One region of the Vibrio echinoideorum genome, then DNA from elsewhere that is predicted to be linked to it. Evidence: predicted binding sites of a transcription regulator. Region 1 holds the regulator's gene; each other region holds the start of a gene.
The links. Region 1 encodes PurR, which represses purine synthesis genes. Its sites were predicted from a motif close to TNANGNAAACGTTTNCNTNA; they were not measured.

Region 1 (5,773 bases):
TTCTGTTGAAATTCGTTCTTTCCTTACTGGTTTAGGCGAAAATGAAACTCTGAAGCCTTCAATTGATAAGCTTGTAGACGCACTAAATCGTTTACAAACACGTGAAGATGCCCAACTGGAACTGTCTGCTGATTTCTGCGATCTTTTCTTAAAGACAGATAAACATGGTGCTCTGCCTTACGCTTCAATGTATATCGGCGAAACGGGTCTATTGAACGACAAGCCAGCTAAAGATATGGAAGACATCATGGCTAAGCACAACCTGGTCGTGAACAAAGATTTAAAAGAGCCCGCAGACCACATAGCTATCGAACTCGATTTCCTTGGCAACTTAATCATCCGTTCTAACGAAACTGAGCTTGAAGAAGAGTTAGAGAAATCGTTCGCCGTTCAACAACAGTTTGTCGAACAACAACTCCTTACTTGGGTGCCAAAGTTCAATGTGAAATGTCATGATGTTGACCAGTTTGGTTTCTACGCTTCCGTCTCGTCTTTGTTACTCGCATTTTGCAATTTAGACATTCAATATTTGGCGGGTGAATAAGCTAAGTGGATATCTAAGTAAATAAATTCAATAGAATGTGACAATTCACCCGGATTTCTGGGTGAATTTTATTGCGAGTCATTTCTAGTCAGTCTAAAATTGTGACCGCAAACGATAAAATATGAAACATTCACGAAATGCTATGCTTATTTAAGTTCAGAGCATTTCGGTGTTAAGACAGGCCGCTCAATAGCGGTTTTTTGTTTTTTAGCACTTTAGTACCCAAAGAGCCCTACAAATTTAAGCTCTTAGTTAAGTAGCTTAACGGCTACTTTATTCCGTACTTTGGGAAAGTAGCTTCTAATAGGATAAAACCATGGCCACTATTAAAGATGTCGCTCGCTTAGCAGGCGTATCAACAACCACCGTTTCTCACGTAATCAACAAAACACGTTTTGTTGCAGAAGCGACTCAAGAAAAAGTAAACAAAGCCGTAGACGAACTAAACTACGCGCCGAGTGCTGTTGCTCGTAGCTTAAAATGTAATACAACGCGCACTATCGGCATGCTAGTGACTCAATCAACCAACCTATTCTTCTCTGAAGTTATCGATGGTGTTGAGAGTTACTGTTACCGTCAAGGTTACACTTTGATCTTGTGTAACACTGGCGGTATCTATGAGAAGCAGCGCGACTACATTCGAATGCTTGCAGAGAAACGTGTAGATGGCATCTTGGTTATGTGTTCAGACCTAACTGAAGAATTAAGAGAGATGTTAGACCGTCACGCTGATATCCCTAAAGTTGTCATGGATTGGGGCCCTGAGACCTCTCAAGCCGATAAGATCATTGATAACTCTGAAGAAGGTGGCTATCTGGCAACCAAGTACCTTATTGAACGCGGTCATTCTAAGATTGCTTGCTTAAGTGGCCACTTAGACAAAGCAGCATGTGTAGAACGTATTGCAGGTTACAAACGTGCGTTGGGTGAAGCCAAAATAGCTACTGATGAGCGTCTAATCATTGAAGGCAACTTTGAGTGTGATACCGCTGTGATTGCTGCTGATCAAATTATTAAAATGGAAGATCGCCCTACAGCCGTATTCTGTTTTAACGACACCATGGCACTTGGCCTAATGAGTCGCTTACAACAACAAGGTATTCGTATCCCTGAAGATATTTCAGTGATTGGTTACGATAACATCGAGTTAGCTGAGTACTTCTCTCCACCATTGACCACGGTTCACCAACCGAAGCGTCGTGTTGGTAAGAATGCATTCGAAATTTTGTTAGAACGCATCAAAGACAAAGACCATGAAAAACGTGTATTCGAAATGCACCCCGAAATTGTTGAGCGAAGCACAGTTAAAACGTTAAATTAATTGATAAATTCAGTTTAGTTTAATCAAGCGCACCTTTAGGTGCGCTTTTTTTATCAACAACATCAATGAACCTGGTATCATACTGGAAAGATCATTAATTGAAGCGATATCACATTTTGAAATAACAAGTGTGAGCCTCATTCAACAAAAACTTTATTCTATTTAATCAGTCACGCACAGGGCAAACCACTCGAAAGAGTGAGACGCAAAGCTTCCGGCCTAAACCACTCGTTGGTATGGTAGCGGGGTTACCGATGGCAAAATGCAGTAGTTATTAATAATTTAGTAATTTACGGCTTATTGACAATTTAGTTGCAACATTTTGCTAATCTCTCGGACCTGCTTATTTGGTGGCGTAGTTCAAATACACCGAGATAAATAACATGGATAAACCGATACTAAAGGACTCGATGAAGTTATTTGAGTCCCTAGGAAAAATAAAATCACGCTCAATGTTTGGTGGCTTCGGTCTTTTTGCTGATGACACGATGTTTGCTCTGGTTGTAAATGACCAGTTGCACATACGAGCGGACAAATGCACAACAAAGCAATTCGAACAACAAGGGTTTCAACCTTACGTTTACAAGAAACGTGGTTTCCCCGTTGTTACTAAATATTTCGCTTTGCCTGAGGGCCTATGGCAGGATCAAGAGAAAATCTTAGAGCTTGCTACTACGTCTTTGGGTTTTGCTAAAGACGAAAAAGCTGAACAGTCTTCTGCTAAGCCAACTCGATTAAAAGACCTTCCTAACCTTCGACTCGCGACTGAGCGTATGTTGAAAAAGGCTGGGATAGATTCCGTAGAACGTTTATATGAATCTGGCTCTGTAAACGCGTTTAACGCCATCAAGGAATCTCATGCGTCCTCTGTTAGTATCGAGCTACTTTGGGCACTAGAAGGGGCTATCAATGGTACACATTGGTCTGTCATACCACAGCAGCGTCGTGAAGAGCTTATCAGTCGCGTCAATTAACATTGTCAATTCAAACGATACATAACTAAGCCGCATTTTTGCGGCTTTTTTTATATCTGCTGAAAGTTAATCTATGCTTTACCTGTCTATCTATACTAATGGTATGCATTGAAAATTTGAGGAAGTATCAATGAGTAAGAAAATGATATTGGGTATTGTATTGGTCGTGACGATCATCTTGTTGGGCGTAAACTTCGGCCAATACCTCACACTTGAGAATGCAAAGGCTCAACAAGCCGTTTTAAATAAGTACATTGATAGCAACTTCATCGCTGCGGCTGCTATTTATTTCTCAGCTTACGTAATGATTACCGCTTTCTCGATTCCAGGCGCAGCTGTTGTGACACTCTTGGGTGCCGCGCTCTTTGGTTTTTGGAATAGTTTGCTTTTGGTGTCATTCGCCAGCGCCATCGGTGCAACTATTGCCTTTTTAAGTAGCCGCTACCTATTGCGCGACTGGATTCAAACCAAGTTTGGCGATAAGTTGGCAACCATAAATAAAGGTGTTGAAAAAGACGGGGCATTTTATTTATTTTCCCTACGTTTGATTCCTGTATTCCCATTTTTTCTCATCAACCTTTTGATGGGTTTAACACCGATGTCGATTAGCCGATATTACATTACGAGCCAAATAGGGATGCTGCCAGGTACTGCTGTTTTCTTGAATGCAGGTACTCAGCTTGCAGAAATTGATTCACTTTCAGGTATCGTTTCCCCTTCCGTTTTACTTTCATTTGCCTTGCTAGGTATATTCCCAATTATTGCCAAGTGGTTGATGAACAAATTCCGTTCAACACCAGTCGTAGAATAAGGCGCTATCACAATGAAAATCTTTAGCGCATCAAATCCGACAGAAGCCCACATCATATGTGGGTTATTAGAAAGCGAGAATATTGCGTGTGAGGTCCGTGGAGAGGGTTTATTTGGCTTGAAAGGAGAAATCCCCTTCACAGAAGACACTGACCCTTACGTCTGGCTGTACGAGCCAGAATTGGCAAACAAAGCACGCACAGTTGTTAATGAATACCAAAAACAACAAGATTCCATTATCTATGAAGAATGGCTCTGTGGAGAATGCCACGAGGTAAACGAAGCCCAATTCGGTTCTTGCTGGCAGTGCGGTGCTGCCTCTCCTGAATAGAAGAGATTAAATAAAAGCTCAAATCAACTGGATCAGACACCTCCTCCAAACAAAAAATGGGAAGCTAAAATTAGCTTCCCATTTTTTTGGTAATCATGTTCTGTGGCAATAAAACTGAGATTTAATCATCAGCTATTAGCAACAAAATTTATCTCTCGGTCATTGAATTTGCTTTTGAATAAAGGCTATCGAACGTTGGTTAAACTCTTCAGGATTTTCCACGTTACATACGTGACCGCAATTGGCAATTTCTACCAGTTCACTCGACTCATGTGCTTCGACCATTTCTTTTACAGGCTTAATGAACATGTAGTCACGCTCTCCCATCAAGTACAGAGTCGGTATTGGTAGCTCTCTATCTTTAAAGTATTTCATCAATGGGTTTACATCTGCCGTTAAGATAAACCAGCGCTTGAACTCTTTCTGGCACAGTTTTTTGGCTTCACGTATAAACAGGTGACGAGACTCTTTTTGGCTTTTTTGCGGCATAACAACATAAGCAAAAAGGCTGTATAACCACATATAAGGGATTATGTGCTTACTCAAGTTACCCAGTTTTATTAACACTTGAGAGCGAGTGTTGAGCTTAGTGACAGCGCCGCCTAATACCATAGATCGTACACGCCCCGCCGCCAACTCTGCAACGTTACGTACAATAATCGTCCCTAAAGACATGCCGACGAAGTGCGCCGAACGAATTTTTAGGTGATCTAAAACTTTAAGAATATCGAGCGTTACCGATTTGAAAGTATAACGATTCGAGATCAGACCTTTAAGTATGTTATCTGACTTTCCATGCCCTCTTAAATCAATGAGAAGCAAATTGAAATGTTGTTTATACGCTTTGATCTGCTTGAACCAGATAGAGGAACTTCCTCCTGCGCCATGCACAAACACAACCCACTCGTCGCTCGTAGGGTGAGTAAATGTTTTATGAAATAATAAACTCTCAGACATACCTATCGCTTTAATTATTGAAATGGAGCTAGGCCTCATCACAAGGCGATGACTAAGGATATCACGCAATTAAGAACTTTAAGTGATAATAGTGTCAAACCTAACATTAGTCATGTGAATACCTACCCTCATTTTCTACCTGACTAAAATGAGTTTGCAAGTTTTGTCTTCGCAAACGTGATGTGAACAGACCAGAAAACAAAAAGGCACCCTAATATAAGAGCGCCTTCGAATGTTAATTATCGTTGTTGTTCATCAACACAATCGAGAAACTAAAATGCCGTGTGGTACATCGTTAGATACTCTTTGGCCGCGTCTTCCCAACTAAAATCTTGCTGCATCGCATAAAGCTGAACACGCTTAATTTCAGATGGATTTTGTGCATAAAGCAACAATGAACGATGCAAGACAGCCAGTAACGCTTGTGGTGTCGGCTCTTCAAAAGCAAAACCAGTCGCTACCTCAGGATCTTGATCATAATCATTCACACTGTCTTTTAAGCCGCCCACAGAACGAACTATCGGTAAAGTACCGTAGGCCATGCTGTAGATTTGGTTTAAGCCGCAAGGTTCGAACTCAGAAGGCATTAAGAAAAAATCAGAACCCGCTTCAACCAAGTGTGCCAACTCGTTGTTGTACGCTTCGACAAAAGAGAACTTGTCTGAATGAAGTGCCGTTAACTCTTTCAGTTGACTCGCCAAAACCGGATCGCCAGTACCGACAATCACAATCTGAAGATCGTTTTTCAAGAACTGTTCGATGATAGGCAGTAAGTAATGAACACCTTTTTGATTCGTTAGACGACAAACCATGCCATAGACCGCACAATCGTTCAG
Region 2 (5,773 bases), 950 kb from region 1:
GTAGAAGCGACTAAGTTCACCGAAGTTGGCTACGTTGGTAAAGAAGTTGAGACCATCATTCGTGATCTTACGGATGTCGCGATCAAAATGACACACCAACAAGCGATGGAAAAAGTACAATACCGCGCTGAAGAACAAGCTGAAGAGCGTATTCTTGATGCTCTTTTACCGCCAGCACGTGATGCTTGGGGTCAAAATGAGCAATCAACTGAAGAGACTACCTCTTCAAACACTCGCCAAATTTTCCGTAAGAAACTACGTGAAGGTAAGCTAGACGACAAAGAAATCGAAATCGATGTCGCTGCACCGCAAATGGGCGTTGAAATCATGTCACCTCCAGGCATGGAAGAGATGACCAACCAGCTACAAGGCATGTTCCAAAACCTAGCTGGCGACACCAAGAAAAAGCGCAAGATGAAAATCAAAGACGCATTCAAAGCACTGACGGAAGAAGAAGCTTCGAAGCTTGTGAACCAAGAAGAGCTAAAAGAGAGCGCGATTTTCAACGCTGAAAATAACGGCATTGTATTCATCGATGAGATCGACAAAATCTGTAAGCGTGGCGACAGTTCAGGTCCAGATGTATCTCGTGAAGGTGTTCAACGTGACTTACTGCCTCTAATTGAAGGCAGCACAGTATCGACTAAGCACGGTATGGTAAAAACTGATCACATCTTGTTTATCACATCAGGTGCATTCCAAGTGGCTAGGCCATCAGACTTAATCCCTGAACTACAGGGCCGTCTGCCTATCCGCGTAGAACTTGAAGCGCTTTCAGCACATGACTTTAAACGTATCCTAACTGAGCCAAAAGCATCTCTAACAGAGCAATACATTGCCCTGATGAAAACAGAAGATGTGAACATTGAGTTCACTGAAGATGGCATCAACCAAATCGCTGACGCTGCATGGCGTGTTAACGAAACCACTGAGAACATCGGTGCGCGTCGTCTACACACAGTAATGGAGCGCCTAATGGATGAGATTTCATTCGACGCAACAGACAGAGCAGGCAGCAAATTGGTGATTGATGAAGCTTATGTAATATCTAAGCTTGGCGAGCTCGTAGAAGACGAAGACCTAAGTCGCTTCATCCTGTAGCACAGGAAACTCCAACTTATTGCTCTATCTCAAAGAAATAGCAGCTAATAAGCGAATTCAAGGCCCACTTTCGAGTGGGCTTTTTATTACCCGAAAAATGGGCGTATACTCAAATCACAGTTTGAAACGAAGACTTACAAAGAAATAGACCTACGATGAAACAATCTCTACTGATTTGGCTTGATGCCGCACGACCGAAAACTCTGCCTCTCGCACTCGTCTCTATTCTTACAGGAAGTAGTTTAGCGTTCGCCAGCGATCAGTTTTCTCTATCGATAGCACTATTGGCGTTTTTAACGGCCACCCTATTACAGATTTTGTCGAACCTAGCGAATGACTATGGCGATGCGGTTAAAGGCACAGACAATGAAAACCGTCTAGGGCCAACGCGCGCAATGCAGTCTGGCGTAGTGACAGCTAAAACCATGAAGCAAGCGATCATCCTCAACATCGTATTTACCGTGTTAGCTGGGCTGATTCTGATTTTCCATGCGTTGAGCTCAATTGAAAGCATTCTATCTTTCATCGCACTCGGCGTATTAGCAATTGTCGCGGCTATTGCATACACCGTGGGCAACAAACCTTATGGTTATATTGGCCTTGGTGACTTATCTGTCTTTATCTTCTTTGGCCTACTCGGTGTATCCGGTACTTACTTTTTACACACTGGCCATGTTGAACCAAGCTTATTCCTTCCAGCACTAGGCTGTGGACTAATGGCGGTTGCCGTTCTCAACATCAACAACATGCGTGATATTGAAAACGACAGCGAATGTGGTAAGCGCACCATGGCGGTTCGCCTAGGCCAACGTAAAGCCAAGCACTATCATTTTGCTCTGCTTGGCCTTGCCCTTGCCTCTTTCGCTCTATACCTGCTCATTCAAGAGAAACCGGTCTGGATCAGCCTGCCGTTTTTGCTCAGTATTATTATTGTCTACAAGCATGGCAAGGCCGTTTGGGAAACAGAGAAACCTGCACAGATCGCGCCAATGATGCCTGTTATTGTTAAATGCTCACTGGTCACTAACCTATTGTTTGCAGGGGTTGTCGTAGCTCAAACTCTATTGAGTTAATTGAGACTAATCATTGCAAAGGGATCAAGCACCGATATACTCAAACTAAGCTCATTGTTCAAAAGGTACGCAAATGGAATACAACACTTCAGCACTGTGCGACATATATTTGGATCAAGTTGATGTCGTGGAGCCAATGTTCAGCAACTTCGGGGGACGAGCATCCTTCGCAGGACAGATCACGACATTAAAGTGTTTTGAAGACAACGCTTTAATTCGCTCCGTATTAGAGCAAGATGGTCTAGGACGAGTGTTGTTAATCGACGGTGGCGGCTCACTACGCAAAGCGCTGATCGATGCTGAGATTGCCCTGCTTGCCGAAGACAATGAGTGGGAAGGTATTGTGGTTTACGGCTGTGTACGTGAAGTCGATGAGCTTGAAGACATGAACCTAGGAATTCAGGCTTTGGCCTCTATTCCTGTTGGTGCTGGCCAAGAAAATATTGGCGAGGTTGACGTTCCGGTCAACTTTGGTAGCGTAACCTTCTTACCGGAAGATTACCTCTATGCAGACAACACGGGCATTATTCTTTCGGCAGAGCCTCTCGATGTAGAGCTCGACCTGGATGTTGAAGAAGAGGTAGAGTAATTCACTCAGCTTTAAATAATAAAACAAAGCATAAGAACACGAAGTATAAAAATACAAACAAAAACGCCCGCTACTCAGTAGCGGGCGTTTTTTAAATCCGAAGAGTCGATTACTCTACGTCATCCATTTTACCAAGAAGGTTACGGATGCGATCTTGCCATGCTGAATGCTCTTCCTGCATTTCCTGAGTTTTTTGCTCTAGCTCGTGACGGCTTGCTTTAAGCTCACCAGCTTCTGTTGCTAGTGCTTGTTTCTCTTCTTTAAGCTCTTCCACTTCCATTTGAAGAAGTGCAATTGTATCTACTGCTGTTTGAATTTTTGCTTCTAGCTGCTCTAGTACTTCAAAAGACATTCTGGCCTACCTTTAAGTTATCCGTTTGATGGTGAAGGTTCACTCCACTTATTTCCCCATTCTACTCAGCAGAGCAAGGATAAACACTCAATATATTCGTTATTTTGCGCCATTCGATGAAAAAAACAGCGCTTTTTACCGAATATTGACGTGAACTATTCCCAACACAACAACAGACTGATTATTTTGATGAATATTACCTATTTTCCACCGCAAATTGATCAAGAGCAATCCCTAAAAAACAAAAAGGCAAACGTTTCCTTCGGGATATGGTAAAATTCGCCGCGAAATTTCTATTCCCCCTTTGAAAATTTTGGAGTCCGCATGAAACGCGATTTAGCAATGTCATTCTCTCGTGTCACAGAAGGTGCAGCACTAGCTGGTTACAAGTGGCTTGGCCGTGGCGATAAAAACGCTGCAGATGGCGCTGCTGTAGAAGTAATGCGTAGCCTACTGAACAAAACCGAAATTAGCGGTGAGATTGTTATTGGCGAAGGTGAAATCGATGATGCACCTATGTTATACATCGGCGAAAACGTAGGCGTGGGCGGCGATGCTGTCGATATCGCCGTTGACCCAATTGAAGGGACGCGCATGACAGCAATGGGCCAATCGAATGCATTGGCTGTACTTGCAGCAGGCGAAAAAGGCAGCTTCCTTAAAGCACCTGACATGTACATGGAAAAGTTAGTTGTAGGCCCTGGTGCTAAAGGCGCTATTGACCTAAACCTACCACTAACCGAAAACCTAGAAAACATTGCCAAAGCATTGGGTAAAACACTCGATACTCTCGTTGTAACGACACTTGCTAAGCCTCGTCACGATCAAGTTATCGCCGATATGCAGGCAATGGGCATTCGTGTATTCGCAGTGCCAGACGGTGATGTAGCTGCTTCTATCCTAACGTGTATGCCTGATAGCGAAGTAGACGTAATGTATTGCATCGGCGGCGCACCTGAAGGTGTGGTGTCAGCTGCTGTTATTCGTGCGCTTGACGGTGACATGCATGGTCGTCTTCTTCCTCGTCATGAAGTAAAAGGCGATACAGAAGAAAACCGTAAACACGGTGAAATTGAACTAGAGCGTTGTGCTGAAATGGGCGTAACGGCAGGCATCGTTCTGAAGATGGAAGACATGGCTCGCAGCGATAACGTTGTGTTCTCAGCAACAGGTATCACCAAAGGTGACTTGCTAGAGGGAATTACTCGTACAGGTAATATCGCAACCACAGAAACTCTGCTTATCCGTGGTCGCTGCCGTACGATTCGCCGCATCAAGTCTATCCACTACCTAGAGCGTAAAGACCCAGAAGTAATAGGCCATATCCTGTAGACCTAAACTAGGTTAAATAGAACATTCGAAGGCTGATACCAAGTATCAGCCTTTTTTTATTGGTCTGCGACAATCACATCATTGACTGTCGTTATAGTAAATCACTATCAATATAGTAAATGGTTTGCTTTATAAACACCTTACCCCATAATAGTAAGGTTCATGAGGTAGGGATAGTATGAAAACAAGCGACAAAATCTTACAAACCATTAAGCGTCAAGGCGCGGTAACCGCGAAACAATTGTCAGAAGAATTTGGCATGACGACGATGGGTGCAAGACAGCACCTACAAAGTTTGGAAGATAACGGTATTCTTGCGTTTCATGACGTAAAAGTAAAAGTAGGACGCCCTACCCGCCACTGGTCTTTGACTCAACAAGGCCATAGCCAATTTTCAGATCGACACGGCGAACTCACCATTCAAGTGATTGATGCTGTCGAAAACCTATTTGGCAAAGAAGGCTTAGCCAAAGTTGCAGCTGAGCGTGAACAGCACACTCTTAAACAATATCAAGCCGCTCTATCCGACTGTAATAATCTGATCAGTAAGCTTGAAAAACTCACTCAACTTCGCGAAGAAGAAGGCTACATGGCTGAACTTCAAGAACAAGGTGATAACTACATATTGATCGAAAACCACTGTCCTATCTGTAAAGCAGCCACTCGCTGTCCGAGCCTCTGCCAATCTGAGCTCAATGTATTTACTGAGTTACTCAAAGATGAATGTCATGTAAGTCGTACTGAGCACATTATCGCTGGCGAGCGACGTTGTACTTATACTTTAACGCCAGTGCTTTTATCGTAATATCAATACCAATACCAGCAGCCTAACACCAAGCCATTGATCTTGTCTCAAAATTGAGAAAATACGAATTGATTAAAATTTGTACTGATTTCTTTCTTAAGCTTAAAGCATATGAAACATGCTTAATGCTAAGGAAGGAATCATGGCTCATCCACAGCCGGATCAAAAACTGCCCCCGTTTGACGAACTCGTCCAACTCGCGAAACGCGATCCGAAAGCATTCGATCAATTCAAACACGAGATGTGTGAACAAATGATTTGTTCTGCCTCAGAGGAAATGCAAGACCGGCTTCGAGCCCAGCAAAGCCACCTCGATTTAGTCGTCAGCCGTTGTAAAAATCCACACCATGCGAATGTCGTACTCATGCAAGAGTTGCGTTGCCAAGTCTGCAAATTCCAAGATGCACTTCAAGGCCGCTGTAGTTTTGAAGAACCTACGGCTGAAAATGTGGTTCCCTTTAGGCCAAATACAGAACCTAAAATGTACTAGACAAGCTTTACTCAGTCGTCCAAACATCAGT
Region 3 (5,773 bases), 390 kb from region 1:
GCCTTTGTAAAATAGTTCACTGTCCGTATCACCTTGCACTGTCATATCAGCAGCGTAAAAGCCGTTGATACCACTATTTACCATGCTTTCTACCGTTGCTTTTAGCTTCTCTAGTTGAGCAACACCTTCAGTAGTGTTAGAGATAGCTAGCTTATCCAATTCCAGCTGAATATTGGCCAACATTAGCTCAGAACTGATGTCTCGGTATGCAAGCTCCAGCGTTATGTTCTCTCCACCATCTTCTGATACTAGGTACGATAATAATGTGATGTTCTGTGGGGTAAATTGAGAGTTGTTAATTGGGTAATCGAACTGACTTGCCTCAGTTGAGCCAGTTGAAGATCCACCTCCGCCGCCACACCCGTAAAGAGCAAATAGAGAGGTCGCAAGCAGCGTCATGGTTTTTTTCATGTTGAGTATTCCTAATGTGAATGGCCAGGTGGCCTGATGTTTTTAGGAATGCTATTGCTGAGAGGGTTTAGAGGGCAAAAAACGAAGACACACGAGATCTTAATTTATATTTAAGTCATTGTTATCATAGTCTTTAGGTTTTTTATTCGTTATCTGTTGTTCTACCGCCGTGCAGTAGCTAAGCATTAGGTTTTCCCATTGCTTGATGATCAGTGGCTCTTTGATGCTCAGTTTTAGATTTTTCCAAGGCTGGAGACAAGTCGATTTTGACTCGGGCTTAGATAACCTTGCAAACAGTTCTTCAGAAGGAACCACCCGCAGTAACGCAACTAAGGACTCCATGTAGTTTAGACGGAACTTATCCATGTCCCCTTGCTTGTAAGCAATATGAGAAATCATCATATAAACAAGTGCGTTTTCGATGGTGGAGTTACCCGCCGTGTTAGTCAGAAAATCTTTTGCGGTTTGTAGGTCTCTTAACTTGAAATGAATAATCCCAAGCCAGAGTTTGAGTTCGTCGGGAATCAATTTAAAGCGTGTTTGCACAAGACTAGTGAAACTAATCAGGCGTAGGTGGTCGGTCTCAAACAACGCCAGTTGTCGTGCAATCAATGTTGAGGTCATTACGTTGAGGGGGAATTTATCAAGCTCCAGTGTTTGCCCATCAAGTAAACGATTTAGTTCTTCATTATTGACAGACCATTCTGAAGCTAAAGGAGCAGGCAGAGCAAAGTAGTTCGCCAGTTCTCGATTGATTTCCATCAGGCTTTCACTGAGGTTATCGATTTCTATTGAGTAGATGCCACGAAAGGCGAGCTTCCCGGAGCTTGGGTAAATCAGGCTTACTTTGGCGGTAAGACGTTTATCGACTTCTTGATCTTTCAATTGAACATTGAGTAGGTAATCACTGGTGCGCATGTTCTTTGCGCCAGGAAAGAAGGGAGAGTTATCTACTGGATCGACGAAGTAACTCGGTGCATCTTGGTTAGCTAAATCGGTATAAGCGTATTCAATTTGTTGTTGAAGCAGCAGTGCTTTGACAGACTTTCTGTGTTTTCTCGCATTGTCACCGATGGCGTCGATGCGGTTCAACAATAGTTCTACCTTCGGAATGAGTCTCTGCTCGCGCTCAAGCACGGAGGCTTGGTTCGAAGACTGCCAAAACATATAGCCCAAGGTTGCAGTGCTGATTAGAAATATCAAAGACATTAAAAGCAGTAATGAAGTAACCAGTGACGTTTTTTTGTGAGGCTTAGGCTGCTCGGTTTGTTTTGGCGCTATCGTTGTTTCAGTCGGTGCATTGGCCAAGCTCACTGAGCTCGGGCTAAGGAAGTACCCCTTTCGTGGATAAGTCACCAAGATCTTAGTGGCGTCGCTTTCTGGTAGGTACTTTTGAATGATCGAACGTAGCGTACTGATTCTATTAGTAAGAACGTTCTTTGATATGAAATTGCTTTGCCAAACAGTTTCGATGATGTGCTCGGCAGCTAACGGGTCACCAACGCTGGTAAGAAACAGCTCTAAGAGTTCGATAGAACGAGGTTCTAAATCAATGACCTGCTCATCACAACTTAAAACACGCGTGGTTGGGTTGAATTTTAAACCTTCAATATAAATCGAGGTTTGAGTGTCTTTGGCGCTAGAGAGGTAATCTTGCATAGAAAAAAGAAGGCGGCTTATAAAAGCTAAATACTAGTTGTTTTTGTTATGAAAAACAGCCAGTAATTCATTCGTTGGATAGCTAATGTTAAGACGCGTAGTTAACAGAGTAACGAGTTGGCTTATGATTCATGGCCAATACGATGTTCAATACCGCAGTTCCCAATACAGAAACGGCAATTACCCAAGGCGATATAAAGAAGAAGGATGCAAACAGAATACAAGCATCAATGCCCATCTGGGTTTTACCTACAGAGATACCGTAGCGATCTTGGATAAACAAACACAACACGTTAAAGCCACCTAAGCTTGAGCGATGACGGAATAGTATCAGCATACCTAAACCCATTAACAAGCCACCTGCTACCGCGCAGTAAATTTCATTATGAACTTCTAATGAGATTACCAAGTATAAATGGTCGGCAAATACAGACACCAAAGCGCCAGAGATGGCACTGCTAATCGCAAAGTGACGGCCAAATCGTTTCCATGCTAATAGGTAGAATGGACAATTGGCAATAAAGTACAAAATACCAAAGGTTACCGGCGTAAATTGACTCAAAAGCAGAGCCAAGCCAGTAGTACCACCTGTAAGCAGGTTCGCTGACTGTAAAAAGAAGACGCCTAATGCCACTAAAAACGTGCCAGTAAGAATAGCGACCCAATCTTCTTTACGTGAGTGTTTTTCCATCGTTTTTATAATTACCTAACCAATAAAGGCGTGCATAGTAGAGAAAAACCTTAGCTTTCGGTAGCTTGAGGTGCAAAATTAAGGTAAACCTATGTAATCTGCGTTTTACAGGGTGTAAAGCGTAAAATTGACAGTAAGCTTCATCTTTGGTTGGATAAGCTTAATAACCATGATAAATCTTATTTGTGATTATGAAAAAACTGCATGATAAAATTGCAATTAGCTCTTTATGACCTAGATCAAATTATGTAGAATGCGTCACATCAAAACGGTGACGGAAACGTTTGCTTTCGGTCGTTGTGTGGTTTTTTTGAAACTTTCAGTACAATCTGAGTCAGGAGATACAGATGCTTAAGCGTGACATGAACATTGCTGATTACGATGCGGACCTATTCGCAGCTATCCAAGAAGAAACTCTTCGTCAGGAAGAGCACATCGAACTTATCGCTTCAGAAAACTACACAAGCCCACGTGTAATGGAAGCTCAAGGTTCTCAACTTACAAACAAATACGCTGAAGGCTACCCTGGTAAGCGTTACTACGGCGGTTGTGAGTTCGTAGATAAAGTTGAAACTCTAGCAATCGAACGTGCATGTGAACTTTTTGGCGCTCAATACGCGAACGTACAACCTCACTCAGGTTCTCAAGCTAACAACGCTGTATACATGGCACTACTAAACGCTGGTGATACCGTTCTTGGTATGAGCCTAGCGCACGGTGGTCACCTAACTCACGGTTCTCCAGTAAACTTCTCTGGTAAGCTTTACAACATCATTCCTTACGGTATCGATGAAGCTGGCCAAATCGATTACGAAGAGATGGAAGCTCTCGCTATCGAGCACAAACCTAAGATGATCATCGGTGGTTTCTCAGCTTATTCTCAAGTTTGTGATTGGAAACGCATGCGTGAAATCGCTGACAAAGTAGGTGCTTACTTCTTCGTAGATATGGCTCACGTTGCTGGTCTAATCGCAGCAGGTGTTTACCCGAACCCAGTTCCACACGCTCACGTTGTTACAACAACAACGCACAAAACGCTTGCTGGTCCTCGTGGTGGTCTTATCCTTTCTAACGAAGGCGAAGATCTATACAAGAAGCTGAACTCAGCAGTATTCCCAGGCGGCCAAGGTGGTCCTCTAATGCACGTTATCGCTGGTAAAGCAGTAGCGTTCAAAGAAGCTCTAGAGCCAGAGTTTAAAGAATACCAAGCACGCGTAGTTGCTAACGCAAAAGCAATGGTTGCTGAATTCCTAGCTCGCGGTTACAACATCGTTTCAGGTTCTACAGAGAACCACCTGTTCCTAGTTGACCTAATTGACAAAGACATCACAGGTAAAGAAGCAGACGCAGCACTTGGTTCAGCTAACATTACAGTTAACAAGAACTCAGTACCAAACGACCCACGTAGCCCGTTCGTTACTTCAGGTATCCGTATCGGTTCTCCTTCTATTACTCGTCGTGGTTTCTCAGAAGCCGATGCGAAAGAGCTAGCAGGTTGGATGTGTGACATCCTAGATAATATGGGTGATGAGTCTGTTATCGAAGCAACTAAAGCGAAAGTACTAGAGATCTGTAAGCGTCTACCGGTTTACGCTTAATTTTTTCTTCGTAGTAATTTGAACTTCGTTGTCGAGCATGCTCACTTACACCCGTAAGCTCCGCGTGCTCTCCTAGAATTTCAAACGACTACTTTGAAAAGTACTTTTAAAGGGGCTCATTGAGTCCTTTTTTGTTTTAGGGAAAGGTGCTGAAAACTCCGCGCCTTTTCCTTGAACTAAATCTATTTGATTGAAACATACGATTTGAAGGGCTCCTGTATAGGGGCCTTTTTTGTATTTGTCGGTATGAGCGTTGGGTTATCTGAGAATACAGAAAGGCAGGTACTAAAAAGGGCTGATGTTTGCACATCAACCCTTTGCTGTTTGTTGGTATCGGTTTTACTTTTTGATGCTCAGTAAAGTACCTGACTTACATCTAAACGAGTAGTAGCTGCGGCTTTCATTAAACTTACCTAAGCCTTCACCATCACAGTAGTCGATGTTGATATCACGCATTACTTCTAGCGTTTCTTCGCTGTTCAAAGCGAATTTAGAACCATCTGAACAGACGATACGAATTCGCTCATCATGGCTTACAGAGTAGATATCGACTTCAGTATTACACAACTCAAAAGACGCTTCACGAAAGTTGTCTTGTTGAGAGTTTGAAGAGCAACCTGCGGTGAGTGCGGCTGCGATAATGGCTAATAGTCCGAGTCTTTTCATTGTTAGTCCTTCGATATCATCAAACTTAGTGATGAGTTTTATATGCTGTTCTGGGTAGCCTATACAACAACACGCTTTGATTCAAGGAGCGTTGGTTCACTCTAAGATATAAAAGTATAGGTGCAAACAGATAATTTATAATAGGTTTATTGGTCTTGGTCTATCACGTACCTCAAACAAAAAAGACCAACACTGAGGTTGGCCTTTCAAAATCAAGTTTGTTTTAAATGACTATCGAAACTGTTTGGCTTCTGGAAGGAACTCAAAACCAGCAGACGCAAGTTTAGCGATCAAGGCTGCTTTGTCGATTTCGTAGAAGTTGACTACTCGATCCAAATCACCGCCGAAGTCGTCACGCAGCTTCATGTTGACGATACTCATCAACATCACTGGATCCATCTTTGCAAAATTAGCGAGGTTCATATTAGTCCTCGAAATCTGAGATCAGTAGGTTAGCTGCGGCAAATGCAGCACTATCTCTTGCTTCTTTAGGAAGAGACTCATCCGCAGCAAGGTCATTCAATGTTTTTACCGCGCAGGTGATCGCTTTAGGGATATAGCCTTGGTCGCCACTGCCAATTTGAGAATACAGTGCACGCACCAAATCACAACAATCGTATACTTTCATTTTTATACCTAACCAAATGATAACTGATCTCAATATACACATAGAGATAAGCAAAAACAAAGTGGATCTGATTAAGTTCAGGGTTAGTTTGTCCTTGCTCAATATCTTATTTTGTTGATG

Region 2: the regulator PurR is predicted to act here: its motif matches at 3,361-3,380, upstream of glpX (class II fructose-bisphosphatase).
Region 3: the regulator PurR is predicted to act here: its motif matches at 3,034-3,053, upstream of glyA (serine hydroxymethyltransferase).

What each region holds. Positions count from the first base shown of each region.
Region 1 is NZ_AP025483.1:1,184,058-1,189,830, reverse strand. It holds gene torD (molecular chaperone TorD) at 1-544, shown strand, start outside; gene purR (HTH-type transcriptional repressor PurR) at 861-1,865, shown strand; cyclic di-GMP riboswitch class I at 2,036-2,121, shown strand; gene OCV36_RS05485 (TfoX/Sxy family DNA transformation protein) at 2,249-2,839, shown strand; gene OCV36_RS05480 (TVP38/TMEM64 family protein) at 2,970-3,650, shown strand; gene OCV36_RS05475 (putative signal transducing protein) at 3,663-3,980, shown strand; gene OCV36_RS05470 (alpha/beta fold hydrolase) at 4,140-4,937, opposite strand; gene glgA (glycogen synthase GlgA) at 5,210-5,773, opposite strand, start outside.
Region 2 is NZ_AP025483.1:235,875-241,647, reverse strand. It holds gene hslU (HslU--HslV peptidase ATPase subunit) at 1-1,101, shown strand, start outside; gene OCV36_RS01085 (1,4-dihydroxy-2-naphthoate polyprenyltransferase) at 1,257-2,174, shown strand; gene rraA (ribonuclease E activity regulator RraA) at 2,248-2,763, shown strand; gene zapB (cell division protein ZapB) at 2,873-3,115, opposite strand; gene glpX (class II fructose-bisphosphatase) at 3,440-4,447, shown strand; gene OCV36_RS01065 (helix-turn-helix transcriptional regulator) at 4,626-5,252, shown strand; gene OCV36_RS01060 (DUF3135 domain-containing protein) at 5,395-5,742, shown strand.
Region 3 is NZ_AP025483.1:798,580-804,352, forward strand. It holds gene OCV36_RS03735 (hypothetical protein) at 1-411, opposite strand, end outside; gene OCV36_RS03740 (winged helix-turn-helix domain-containing protein) at 511-2,070, opposite strand; gene OCV36_RS03745 (YitT family protein) at 2,159-2,761, opposite strand; gene glyA (serine hydroxymethyltransferase) at 3,109-4,359, shown strand; gene OCV36_RS03755 (hypothetical protein) at 4,699-5,025, opposite strand; gene OCV36_RS03760 (DUF4250 domain-containing protein) at 5,257-5,448, opposite strand; gene OCV36_RS03765 (YaeP family protein) at 5,450-5,653, opposite strand.